Linked DNA regions of Archangium primigenium. The protein of the gene in region 1 interacts with the protein of each later gene in a pairwise test. Links are inferred from orthologs where the notes say so. Each region holds a gene or a part of one and is shown in the gene's direction. Other genes may lie near its edges.

What was found. The genes of interacting proteins can lie anywhere in the genome.
Region 2: the proteins of rpe (region 1) and eno interact in binary tests that used the Escherichia coli proteins (3 or more experiments, as listed by UniProt). The link is inferred for Archangium primigenium from one-to-one orthologs.

What each region holds. Positions count from the first base shown.
Region 1 is NZ_JADWYI010000001.1:2,121,230-2,128,818, forward strand. The notes cover bases 1,996-4,784. They hold rpe (ribulose-phosphate 3-epimerase), read left to right. Parts: upstream 1,996-2,957; coding sequence 2,958-3,611; downstream 3,612-4,784. Other genes in these bases: I3V78_RS09005 (GAF and HD-GYP domain-containing protein), read right to left, coding at 1,996-2,811; I3V78_RS09015 (response regulator), read right to left, coding at 3,600-4,004; I3V78_RS09025 (hypothetical protein), read right to left, coding at 4,419-4,784. Also shown: pyk (pyruvate kinase), read left to right, coding at 1-1,239; more of I3V78_RS09005, read right to left, coding at 1,288-1,995; more of I3V78_RS09025, read right to left, coding at 4,785-5,384; I3V78_RS09030 (hypothetical protein), read left to right, coding at 5,671-5,850; I3V78_RS09035 (anthrone oxygenase family protein), read right to left, coding at 5,861-6,343; I3V78_RS09040 (hypothetical protein), read left to right, coding at 6,448-7,329; I3V78_RS39860 (phospholipase D-like domain-containing protein), read left to right, coding at 7,326-7,589. UniProt on the Escherichia coli protein: Catalyzes the reversible epimerization of D-ribulose 5-phosphate to D-xylulose 5-phosphate.
Region 2 is NZ_JADWYI010000001.1:4,741,599-4,746,933, forward strand. Bases 1-2,935 are described here. They hold eno (phosphopyruvate hydratase), read left to right. Parts: upstream 1-783; coding sequence 784-2,088; downstream 2,089-2,935. Other genes in these bases: I3V78_RS19620 (ADP-ribosylglycohydrolase family protein), read right to left, coding at 1-710; surE (5'/3'-nucleotidase SurE), read left to right, coding at 2,137-2,925; I3V78_RS19635 (M23 family metallopeptidase), read left to right, coding at 2,922-2,935. Outside these bases: more of I3V78_RS19635, read left to right, coding at 2,936-3,782; I3V78_RS19640 (hypothetical protein), read left to right, coding at 3,819-4,832; I3V78_RS19645 (tetratricopeptide repeat protein), read left to right, coding at 4,854-5,335. UniProt on the Escherichia coli protein: Catalyzes the reversible conversion of 2-phosphoglycerate (2-PG) into phosphoenolpyruvate (PEP). It is essential for the degradation of carbohydrates via glycolysis.

The sequences.
Region 1 (7,589 bases):
GGAGACCTCCAGGGCCCGAAGATCCGCACCGGCCGCTTCATCACCGGCAGCACCGAGCTCAAGGAGGGCGGTGAGTTCCTCATCACCACCGACGAGAGCGTCAAGGGCACCGACGAGATCGTCTCCACCACCTACGCGCACCTGGCGTCGGACGTGAACCCGGGCGACCGCATCCTCCTGGATGACGGCCTGCTGGAGCTCAAGGTCCTGGAGACGGACAAGAAGAAGCTCATCCGCACCAAGGTCATCCACGGCGGCACGCTCAAGAACAACAAGGGCATCAACCTGCCGGGCGTGGCGGTGCGCGCGGACGCGCTCACCCCCAAGGACCGCGAGGACCTGGTGTTCGGCATCAAGGCGGGCGTGGACTACATCGCCCTGTCCTTCGTGCGTCAGCCCGCGGACATCGACATGGCGCGCGCGGCCATGGCGGAGATCGGCCAGTCGGTGCCCATCATCGCCAAGCTGGAGAAGCCCGAGGCCATCGCCCGCCTGGACGCCATCCTGGACAAGACGGACGGCGTGATGGTGGCGCGTGGTGACCTGGGCGTGGAGATTCCGCCCGAGGAAGTGCCCAGCGTGCAGAAGGACATCATCCGCCGCTGCAACCTCCGGGGCCTGCCGGTCATCGTGGCCACGCAGATGCTCAACTCGATGATCGACAACCCGCGGCCCACGCGCGCCGAGGCGAGCGACGTGGCCAACGCCATCTTCGACTCGGCCGACGCGGTGATGCTCTCGGGCGAGACGGCCAGCGGCAAGTTCCCCATCGAGTCGGTGCAGATGATGGACCGCATCGTGCTCGCGGCCGAGTCCACCATCCGCGCCCAGCAGCTCACGCGGCCCTCGAGCACGCCGGTGGGCATGCCCTCGCACTTCCCGGACGTGATCGCCGCGAGCGCGTGCCACGCCGCCAAGCAGTCGGGGGCCTCGCTCATCGCGGCCTTCACGCTGTCGGGTGTGACGGCGCGCCTGCTCGCGCACTACCGGCCGTCGGTGCCCATCGTGGCCTTCAGCCCCAACCAGGAAGTGCGCCGCCGCCTGGCGCTGCTCTGGGGCGTGGTGCCCCGGGTGCTCGAGCCCATCCAGGACACCGAGGCCATGGTGCGCCGCGTGGAAGAGGAGCTCGTGTCCCGCGGCCTCGCGCGCAAGGGTGACCGCGTGGTCATCGTCTACGGCGCGCCCGTGGGCCAGCCCGGGAAGATCAACAGCCTCCGCCTGCACATCATCGGCGGCTGAGACGGAAGTTCCCCGGGCCTTCTTCTCGGAAGGCCCGGGCGGTAGCGCCTAGCCCGACTGGGCTTCCTTCTGCATGCGTTGGGCCACCTCGGCCTCCACGAAGATGCGGAACAGGTCGGCGTCGAGCTGACCGCTCTTCACCTCGCGCGAGAGGATGTCGAGCGCGAGCGTGTGCGGCACGGCCTTCTTGTAGGGCCGGTCGCTCGCGGTGAGCGCGTCGTAGATGTCGGTGATGGACATCATGCGCGACTGCACGGGGATGGACAGCTCGGGCACGGCGCGCGGGTAGCCCGAGCCGTTGAGCTTCTCGTGGTGCGCGTAGGCGATCTCCGGCACGCGGCGCAGGTTGCGCGTCCAGGGAATCTGCGTGAGGAAGCGGTAGGTGTGCTCCACGTGGCTCTCGATCTCCCGGCGCTCCTCCTCGGAGAGCGTGCCCTTGGCGATCGACAGCGAGGTGATCTCCCGGTCGATGAGCAGGGGCCGCTCCTGGCCGAACGCGTCGTCGAAGCGCAGGTGCTTGAGCTCGTGCAGGCGCTCGAAGTTGCCCTGGGCGAGCACCGTGGGCCGATTGCAGGTGAGGACGAACTCGAGCACCTCGTCCAGGTGCTTCATCTCCTGGACGAGCCGGGCGTCCTCCTCGGCGTCGATCTCCGGGAGGTGGTGGGTGCCGCGCACCCGCACGGCGTCGAGCCGCCGACGGTAGCTCTTGAGCTGGAGGTCCTTGCGCGCGAGCTGGAAGCGCGCCTGCAGGGCGTCCATCTCCGAGGGGTAGAGCTTCTCGGCCTTGACGAGCACGGGCTCGCGCACGCCCACCTTGCCGAAGTCATGCAGGAGCGAGGCGTAGCGCAGCTCCTGCAACTCGCTGTGGCTGAAGCGGGTGTGGGCGTAGGGCCCGGTGTGCACGTGCTCGAGCGCGCGGGCGAGCGACACGGTGAGGTTGGCCACGCGGCCCGAGTGGCCCGCGGTGGTGGGGTCTCTCGACTCGATGGCCACCACGGAGGCGGAGACGAAGCCCTCGAACAGGCGGTTGATGTCCTCGTGGAGCAGCGCGTTCTCGATGGCGCCGGCGGCCTGGGCGCCCAGGGCGAGCAGGAGCTCCTCGTCCTCGGAGTCGAAGGGCTGGCCGTTGAGCTTGTTGAGGGCCTGGATGACGCCCGTCACCTCGCCGTTGGCGTCGCGCATGGGCACGCAGAGCACGCTCTGGGTGCGGTAGCCGCTCAGGGTGTCGAAGGAGCGGTTGAAGCGCTCGTCGGCGTAGGCGTCCGGCAGGTTGATGACCTCGCCGGTCTCGGCCACCTGGCCGGCGATGCCGCTGCCCACCGGGAGGCGGATTTCATTCTTGGAGCCCTGGGCCACCTTGCTCCAGAGCTGGTTGCGCTCGCGGTCCAGCACGAAGAGCGAGCACCGGTCGGCCTCCACCACCTTGCTGGCCTCGTAGAGGATGAGCGGCAGCAGCAAGTCCAGGTCCCGCTCGGCGCTCATGGCCTTGGCGACGTCCAGGATGGACGTCAGCTTCTTGAGGCGCCGATTGAGGTCGGGGGGGCTGGGCGGCGGCTGGCTCTGTGGAAGCACCAAGGAGGACTCCGGAAGGGGCGGGCGCGCGGACGACAAGGGCTCTTCTTAGCACGGCCCCGCCCGTGACCAACCGGCCCCTCCCGCCCGGACGCTCCTCGAACGAGCCAGTACCCGGCGCGCCGGGAAGTGACTAAGTAGCCGGCATGACCCGTCGCGTACTCGTATCGCCCTCGCTGTTGTCCTCGGACTTCGGTCGCCTGGCCGAGGAGGTTCGCGCGGTGGAGGCCGCTGGCGCGGACTGGGTTCACGTGGATGTCATGGATGGCCGCTTCGTGCCCAACATCACCCTGGGGCCCGTGGTGGTGGAGGCCATCAAGAAGGCGGCGACGCGGCCGCTGGACGTCCACCTGATGATCGTCGAGCCGGAGAAGTACGTGGACGCCTTCGTGAAGGCGGGGGCGGACATCCTCACGGTGCACGCGGAGGCGTGTACGCACCTGCACCGGGTGATTCAGCAGATCCGCCACGCGGGGGCGCGGCCGTCGGTGGTGCTCAACCCCGCCACGCCCTTGTCCGCCATCGAGGAGGTGCTGGGGGACGTGGACATGGTGCTGCTCATGAGCGTCAACCCGGGCTTTGGCGGCCAGGGCTTCATCCCCCAGACGGTGGACAAGGTGCGGCGCCTGCGCGCGATGCTGGACGCGCGAGGACTACAGACGGAGATCGAGGTGGACGGCGGCATCAACGCCGAGACGTCCAAGAAGGTGGTGGAGGCGGGGGCGAGCGTGCTGGTGGCGGGCTCGTACGTCTTCGGCGCGAAGGACTACGCGGCGGCCATCCGCTCGCTACGCCCGTGAAGCCTCGGCGCCCTGCGCGCTCAGGGCGAACAGGCCCGCCATACGGGCCACGCGCATCATGAAGGTGTGGTCGAACGGCTTCACCTCGTAGGCGTCCGCGCCGAGCTCGAAGCACACATGGCGGGTGAACTGGTCCTCCACGCCGCTGAGGATGATGACCTTGCACGCGCGCGTCTCGGGATCCTGCTTGAGCCGGGCGAGCAGATCGCGACCGTCCTCGTGCTGGTGGATGTCGAGGATGATGACGGCGGGGCGGTGCTGCCGGGCCAGCTCCAGCACGTGGCGGGAGGTGGTGTCCGCCACGGAGGCGAGGCCCGTGCGGCGGGCCTCCCGGGCGAGCGCCGACACCACGAGGGGCTCATCATCGGAGATCAGGACGATCGGAGAGAGCATGGGGGCCTCGGGGGTGGCTGCGCGGTTCAAAGGAGTGCCAAGCAAGCGTCGTTCCATCCGGGATTTCCGGGAAAATAGAGGGGTTAGGCGAGCGGGGCCTGGGTCATGCGGGACCGATGGGTCGCTCCCTACCCGGAAAACGGGGGGCGGATGAAAAGCGGAGGGAAGGGCGTTGACTCAGCCGGGCGGGTCGGGTACATCCCCGCCTGCTTCGACGGCCCGAAAGCAGTTCCGGCGAAGGCACGTACGGTGACGGGGAGTGGCTCAGCCTGGTAGAGCACTTGGTTCGGGACCAAGGGGTCGCAGGTTCGAATCCTGTCTCCCCGACCATCAGAAGGGCGCGGATCCCACGGAGAAATCCACGGGGTCCGCGCCCTTCGCCTTTCTCAGGCAACGCGCCTCTTTCACGCCCTTCTAGTGCTCTTCCTCCGCGTCCGGCTCCTCGGGCTTCGCCGGTGCGTGGATGTTCCTGGGCTTGAGCAAGGTGAGGACGTTGCTGGCGCTCTGCTCGACAGGGGTCGTGCACCCGAGCTGGGCCATATACGCGACGAGGTAGTGTCCCTTGTCCCAGTTCTCCTCGTGGGTGAGTTCGAGTCGGCTGGTGCGCCGCTCCGATGCGCCCGAGCCCTGGGTGAGCGCCGGGGACTCTGCGTAATCGAGGCTCTTGCAGTCGCATCGCTTGTCATCGATGAGTCGGACGCACAAATGCCCAGTCACGCGGCCCTTCACGAGGTTGGTGACTTTGTAGGCCACCGTCACCTCGTCCTGTTCGTTCTGGGTGAGCTGAACCTCCTCGAGCTTGAACCAGGGACCGGTGGCTTCACCGCTATCGGCTGGAGAGACTTTGGGCTCGGGCCGAGCATCGGTCGGAAGCTCCTGTCCGGATTTGTCCATGAGAATGAGTGCGCTCAGCCGCTCGGCCGTGGGGAGGCAGGACGTCTTGCCCACGTAGAGTCGGAAGAACTCCGCCGCTCGCCAGCTTTCCGCGGAGAGGAAATCCGACTCGTCGGTCACCTGGTCGGAGTCTCCCGCCCGCAGGCTGAGCCGGTCGAAGACATTTCCCTGCTCGACCAGATATCCCTCCTTGTCCACGGAATCCAGACAGAGAAGTGCCCGGACGCGCTGGGCGCCCTGGTTGCGGACGTCGTACGAGAGGGTCAGCTTCGACTCGTTTTCGTCATAGCGGAGCCTCACGTTCGACAGCGTGTAGGTCTCCTCGGGTGGCACGGGCGCGGCTCGTGCCGCCACGGCGGGGGGAGCGGAGGGCGTCGGCGGCGCAGCGGGTTGCTCGTCCTTCTTGCAACCCGCGTGCAGCACGGCGATGCCGGTGACAACGAGAACGCAACGAACGAGCGGGGTGAAGGGAACCTTCTCGCGCATGTTGGCAGTGAATCCCACACCTGCTCCTGTCTCAAGGGCAACGTGCCCACGGGCGGCCCGGCGTTCCACTCCACTCGCGCGGATGACGACTGCCTCGACTTCAGCATGGAGGTGCTCCCGACAGCACGGTCAGCCTGTGTCTGAATAGCGATGCGAGCACCGATCGTCGCAAGAGCCCGGTGTATGGCATCACCCCGAGGAAACGGGACGTCCACGTCACCATCACGGAGAAGATGGGCAAACACAACGACCCGGCAGTTCCCGTCTTCAAGAAGACCGAGTCACCATGAACTTCTCGGACTCGGACAACCCCATCCAAAACATCAACGCCTTCGCATTGCACGTTCTGCCGGATTGGGTCACCGCCGACTCGACCCTCACGGCCTTGATGCCGAGCCGCCGTGGCATGAGCGCCGCCACGCGCGCCTTCATCGAGGCCTGTCCCCTCGCGGTCTGGCTGGATTGAAAACCGCGCTTCAACGCGCCACGAGGGCGAGGATGTGGAGCGCGGTCGCACCCGTGCAGGCGAGCGTTCGGACATGGTTCCAGCGCGTCCAGTCCTCCAGATAGCGGGCCCAGAGCGTCGCGCCCTCGGCGCTGGTGGGGGCGACGGCGGCCAGTGCGTTGTTGAGGGGGACGTTGAATGCCACCGTCACGGCGAACATGCCGAGCACCTGCAGGAGGCCACCGAGCAGCATGGGCAGCGCGCCCGGTTCACCCCAGCGCATGAGGGCGAGACCCGCGAGCACGGCGCCCGCGACCGTGGTGCCCAGGAACACCGGCATGAACAGCGAGCGCACGATCTCGACATTGATGGCGTTCATCGCCGAGATGCCCGCCGCCCGGTCGAGGCGGGCGAGCGAGGTCATGATGAAGGCGGAGAAGGCGAAATAGAGCCCGGCGAGCAGGCCATTGCCGAGGGCGGAGAACCAGAGCAATCCAGCCACGAGGGTTTTCATCGTCAGGCCATTCCTTGCGCCCAGCCGAGGAGGAGTCCCGGGCGGGGGCGAGCGGGCCTTTTCTACGCGTGTGGGCGCGGACCCGCTATCCTCCCGGATCCCTTATGGAACTTCGCGTTGGCCCGAGCGCCGTGCCTTCCTCGTCCGCGTCGCTGCCCGGGGCCTGGGGCCGCATCGATTGGTCTCCCCCCGTCCCCGACCATTTCCTCATCCCCGAGCATCACTACCGCATGCGCGGGGATTGCTCCTTCCTCACCCCCGGCCAGCGGGTGCGCCTCAACCATCTGGCGGTGCGCTTCAGTTGTGAGTCTTTCGTCCACTTCGAGCGCTACGTCATCGACTACCTCGAGCAGTACCCGGGTCGGCTCGCGCCCCTGACCGAGCGGCGGGTGCGCCGCTTCGTCGACGAGGAGCGCGTGCACGTGGACGCCTTCTACGCCGTCCTGGAGCGTCTGCGCCCGGAGCTCCATGCCGGGCGCCAACTGCGGATGCACCGCTGGACCTGGGTGGACAGACTGCTGCTGCGGGTGTCTCCGTCCGTCACCTTCTTCCTGCTGGCGGCCATCTTCGAGGAGATGACGCTCTATGTCCCGGTGGTGATGGACGAGCGGCCCGAGCAGTCCTATGCGCCGCTGCACGAGGTGATGCGCCTGCACGCCCGGGAGGAGCGGGGCCACGTGGCCCTGGACGAGCGGGTGCTCGCCCACGCGGCCCAGCGGCAACCCCGCTGGCTCGTGAGCCTCCAGGTCGTGCTGACGCTCGGACTGCTCGTGAGCGTGGGGATGCAGATGAACCGGGCCTGGAAGCGGGGCGTCGAGCAGTTCGCCCGCGAGGAGGGACTTCGCCCCGCGCAGGCCCGCGCGCTCCTGGGCAAGCGCTTGTCCACCTCGGACGAGATGGGGTTGCGCAGCATCTCGGCCCGCCTGGCCCACTCGCCCCTGGGGGGCGCCCGCCTGCTGCGTGCCGTGCTGGACCGACTGACGTGAGCGCGCTCCCCCAGGTGGACTACGTGGGCGAGCCGCGGGGGCTGCTCCAGCGGCTCCACGAGCTCATCCAGATGGCGCGCGAGAGCATCGTGCTGCAGATGTACCTCTTCGCCGCCGATGGCCATCTGTCGCTGCTGCGCCCGGGGCATGCGACCTTCCCCCTCGCGGGCACGGTCGGCGGATGGCTCCTGGAGAAGCGGCGACGCGAGCCGCACGTCCTCATCGTCGTGCTGCTCGACACCAACACGCCCGATGATCCG
Region 2 (5,335 bases), 2.6 Mb from region 1 along the record:
ACCGAGATCTCGTAGACGAGGTCGGGCATCAGGCGGCCGAGCATGGCGCTCGCCAGGGTGAGCTCGCTCAAGGTCGCCGTGAGGAGCGAGGGGGCGTCCAGGCCCTCGCCCGCTCCGAGCGCGTGGGCGATGGAGGCGTTGAGCGTGGCGCACGCCAGCTGGCAGCGGGGATCGAAGTGGGTGAGGGCCGAGTCGGCGAACGAGGCGCGCAGGCGCGTGTCTTGATCCCGGTAGAAGTAGACGCCCAGGGGGGCGGTGCGTGCGAGGCTGCCGTTGAGCGCCACCTTGCGCCCCCCGCGCAGCCACACCCGGCGCGCCGCCAGGGCCTTGGGCAGGGAAGACTCGAGCAGCTCCGTCATCACCTCCTCGGTGAACGGGCTCATGCCCTGGGCCGAGCGCTGCCAGCGCAGGTAGTGGCGCAGTTGCTCGTTCGCGTCATAGGTGCCCAGCTCGCGCAGGCCCACGCCCAGACAGCACGCCATCTGGCCACTTTCGCCCACCTGGCCCTTCTTGAGCTCGAAGGGGCCTCCGGCGCGCAGCACCCGGTGCACGCCCTCGGCGAGCGTGGGGAAGACGGGGGCGAGGAGGTTGCGCGACTTGAGCGGCGAGCCCAGCGCGTCTCCCACCACCAGGCCCATGAGGGCGCCGCGGCCACGGGAGCGGGGGTGGGGATCGGGGGCGGCGGGGGCGATGGGGCGGCGCGGAGGCATGGAGCGGGCGGCAGTGTAGCAACCCGGTGAGCAAGCTTGCGAGGTCCGAGCCTGTCCTCTAGAACCGCGCGCCATGACTGAGATCGCTCAAATCGTGGCGCGTGAAGTGCTCGACTCCCGTGGCAACCCTACCGTGGAGGCCGAGGTCCTGCTGGCGGGTGGAGCCAAGGGCCGTGCGGCCGTTCCCTCGGGGGCGTCCACCGGGGAGCACGAGGCGCTCGAGCTGCGGGATGGAGACAAGGGCCGCTACCTGGGCAAGGGCGTGCGCAAGGCCATCGAGAACATCACCGAGACCATCGCCCCCGAGCTCTTGGGCATGGACGCGGCGGATCAGTACTCGGTGGATCAGCAGATGATCGAGATGGACGGCACGCCCACCAAGAGCAAGCTGGGCGCCAACGCCATCCTCGCGGTGTCCATGGCCACCGCGCGCGCCGCGGCGGATGCCCACGGCCTGCCGTTCTACCGCTATGTGGGCGGCTCCCAGGCGCGCACCCTACCGGTGCCCCTGATGAACATCCTCAACGGCGGCGCCCACGCGGACACGCGCGTGGACATGCAGGAGTTCATGGTGGTGCCCGCCGGCGCCGCCTCGTTCTCCGAGGGCCTGCGCTGGGGCGCGGAGATCTTCCACGCGCTCAAGAAGATCCTCAAGGGCCGCAAGCTCAACACCGCCGTGGGCGACGAGGGTGGCTACGCCCCGGACCTGCCGGCCAACGAGGAGGCGCTCAAGCTCATCATGGAGGCCATCTCCTCGGCGGGCTTCAAGGCCGGTGAGCAGGTGTTCCTCGCCATGGACGTGGCCGCCAGCGAGTTCTTCGACAAGACGAGCAAGAAGTACAAGCTCAAGGGCGAGGGCAAGGAGTTCGATGCCTCGGGCCTGCTCGACTACTACCAGCAGCTCGCCTCGCGCTACCCCATCGTCTCCATCGAGGACGGCATGGCCGAGGACGACTGGGACGGCTGGAAGAAGATGACCGACGTCATGGGCAATACGCTCCAGATCGTCGGCGACGACCTCTTCGTCACCAACGTGGAGCGCCTGAGCCGCGGCATCGAGGGCGGCATGGCCAACTCCATCCTCGTCAAGGTCAACCAGATCGGCAGCCTCACGGAGACCTATGACGCGGTGCGCATGGCCCACAAGGCCGGCTACACCTCCGTCATGAGCCACCGCTCGGGCGAGACCGAGGACACCACCATCGCCGACCTGGCCGTGGCGCTCGACTGCGGTCAGATCAAGACCGGCTCGGCGTCGCGCTCGGACCGGGTGGCCAAGTACAACCAGCTCTTGCGCATCGAGCAGGAGCTGGGCGCCGGCGCGCGCTACGCGGGCATGCGGTCCATCAAGGGCCTGCAGGCCAAGGCGAAGAAGTAGTCCCGAGGCACCCCCACACCCCCGACCCTCCGAGAGCGAGCCCGCGCCGTGTCCGACAAGACTCCCCGCATCCTGGTCTCCAACGACGACGGCTACTTCTCGGAGGGTCTGCGCGCCCTGGTGGACGCGGTGTCCCCGCTGGGCGAGGTGTGGGTGGTGGCGCCGGATCGCGAGCAGAGCGCGGCCTCGCACGCCATCTCGCTCTGGCGCCCCCTGCGCATCACCCCGGTGCGCGAGCGCTGGTTCGCCGTGGATGGCACGCCGGCGGACTGCTCGTATCTGGCGGTGCACCACCTCATGAAGGATGCTCGGCCCCGGATCATGGTGTCCGGCATCAATCACGGGGCCAACCTGGCCGATGACGTCAACTACTCGGGGACGGTGGCGGCCGCCCGCGAGGCGGCGCTGCTGGGCATCCCCAGCATCGCGTTCAGCCTCGTGTCGCGCCCGCCGTTCGACTTCCGGCCCGCGGCGCGCTTCGCCCGCTCGCTGGTGGCCGCGGCGCTCGCCCAGCCCGCCTTGCCCCCGCGCATGCTCCTGAGCGTCAACGTGCCCCAGGGCGAGCCCACCGGCTACGCCATCACCCGTCTGGGCCGCCACTCCTACGGCTACGACGTGGTGGAGAAGGAGGATCCGCGCGGCCGCAAGTACTACTGGATCGGCGGCACCTCCTATCAACACGAGGACCTGCCCGGCAGCGACTGCAACGCCGTGCACTTCGACCGCCGCATCTCCGTCACGCCGCTCAACTTCGAGCTCACGGATCTCCAGGCGCTCCAGGCGCTGGAGCGCTGGACGCTCGAGGGCTTCGCGGGCGCGGGCAGGGGGGGGGATTGAGGTCGGGGCGGGCGGCGGCCCGCTGGGCGCGCTCCGGGTGGCTCGTGCCGCTCGCGCTGCTCGCGTCCACCGGGTGCGCGCTCACGTCGTCCTCGCTGGGCGGCGCCTCCGCCATTCCCACCGACGGGCAGCCCCTGGTGCTCGGCGAGCTGCGCGAGCCCCACGCCGAGCCGGAGCTCATCGCCCTGCGACACACCGTGGCGCCGGGCGAGACGCTCTACCGCATCGCCCTCAACCACGGCGTGAGCGTGGAGGCCCTGGCCTCGGCCAACGGCATCGACGATCCCCGCTCGCTCTCCGTGGGGCAGGAGCTCATCATCCCCCACGCGGAGCTGCGGCCCGTGCCCGTGGCCAGCGAGTCCTCGCCCACGCCCTCGCGCGCCCCGTCGGCGTCCTCCCGGCCGGCCTCCGCGGCGCGGCCGACGGGAAAGCCCGGGGCCAAGGGCGCCGCCGCCCGGCCCGTGCCGGAGACGAAGGGCACCCTGGACTGGCCCCTGAGGGGCGTGCTGTACGCCCGCTTCGGCAAGAAGGGGCGCGAGCCCCATGACGGCATCGACCTGGCGGTGCCCGCGGGCACGCCCGTCAAGACGGCCCAGGAAGGCGAGGTGCTGTACGCGGGGGAGCAGCGGGGCTATGGCCTCATCGTCATCGTCCGGCACTCCGAGCACCTCATCACCCTCTACGCCCACAACCGCGACCTGCGCGTGAGCACCGGCCAGAAGGTGCGGCGCGCCCAGGTCATCGCCACCGTGGGGGAGTCGGGCAAGACGAGCGGCCCCCAGCTGCACTTCGAGGTGCGGGTGGATGGCAAGCCGGTCGATCCGCTCGACTACCTGGGCCCCCTGCCCGCGTCGTGAACTCCCGCCACCGTCTGGTACTAGAGTGTGCGCCCCGTGAGCCGCTTTCCGCCGTTGCTCCTCCTGCCGTTGTTCGTCGCGTCGCTGCTGGCGGCCGCCCCCGTCCGGGCCGCTGACGCCACGCCCGCGCCCCTGCGTGTCGTGCTGCTGCCCCTGGAGGCGGACGAGGGCGCCCGGGACGAGGCCGCGGGCCTCACCGCGCTCATGGTGAGCCGGCTCGCCGAGTCGCCGCGGCTGCTCGTGTCCACCGAGGCGGACGCGGAGGCGGTGCGCGAGGCGGGGGCCTGCAAGGACGGCGCGTGCGAGGACGAGGCGGCCCGCGCGCGCCGCGCCCGCTACATCATCACCGGCCGCATCGACGCCTTCGGCTCGCGCTTCCTGCTCACCACCACGCTCGTGGACGCGGAGTCCGGACAGGCCCTGAGTCGGCCGCGCATGGAGGTGGCCGCGCGCGAGGCCCTGCCGCGCGCCGCGGTGGCGCTCGCGGATCAACTCCTCGCCACGCTCGTGCCCCAGGCGGACGCGCGCCCCGCGCCCACGCCCGAGTCCGGCGAGAAGCAGGCCCCCGGGGCCGGCTCGTTCATCGCGGGCCTCCGGGTCAACAACAGCCTCATCTCCAACCTGTCCTCGTTCAACCCGGGCGGCGACGTGGAGCTGGGCTACCAGTTCCATGCCGAGTGGGTGGTGTTCGCCCAGGTGGGCCTCACCTACGTGTCCTCCACCCAGGAGAACAGCAAGGGCGGCCTCAACCTGCTGCCGGGCGTGCTCGGCCTGCGCCACTACCACAACATCGAGCGGCCCCTGCGGCCCTACTGGGGCTTTGGCCTGGGCGTGCAGCTGTCCTTCGGCGAGTTCGGCATCTTCCGCCAGACGGGCGCGCTGCCCACGGTCATCGGCTTCGGGGGCCTGGAGTACCTCTTCTTCAACCACCTGGGCGTGCAGCTCGAGGTCTCCACCAACCTCGCCCAGGCCACGCTCGGCTTCGCCGATGGGGGCCTGGGCAGCGGCCTCAACCTGGATCTCAACGCCGGCCTCGCCTGGCACTTCTAGCAGTCCCCGGAGCCTCCTCCCATGTCCTCGCGCTGGCGTGTCCTGCCCCTCGTCCTCCTCCTGTGCGCGGCCTGTGACGACGGGCCCAAGATGCCGGGCCCCAAGGAGCAGGCCGAGGGCTACTACATCAAGGGCAATGCCGAGTACCTCCAGGGCAACTTCGACGAGGCGCTCAAGTCCTTCGACACCATGAAGACGCTGCAGCCGGAGGATCCGCGCCTGCCCGCGGCGCTCGGCGAGGTGTACCTGTCCATGGGCCGGCTCAACGACGCGCTCGCCCAGTTCGAGCTCGCGCTCAAGAACGATCCCAAGCGCTCCACCAACTGGAGCCGGGTGGGCTTCATCCACGCCCAGCTCGGTCACGTGGACGAGGCCCAGAGCGCCCTGCGCAAGGCCCTGGCCCTCTATCCCCGCGACTACAACGCGCTCGAGCAGCTGGCGGAGCTGCACCTCAAGCGCGGCGAGAAGGAGCCCGCGCTCAAGCACCTGCTGCTCGCCGCCGA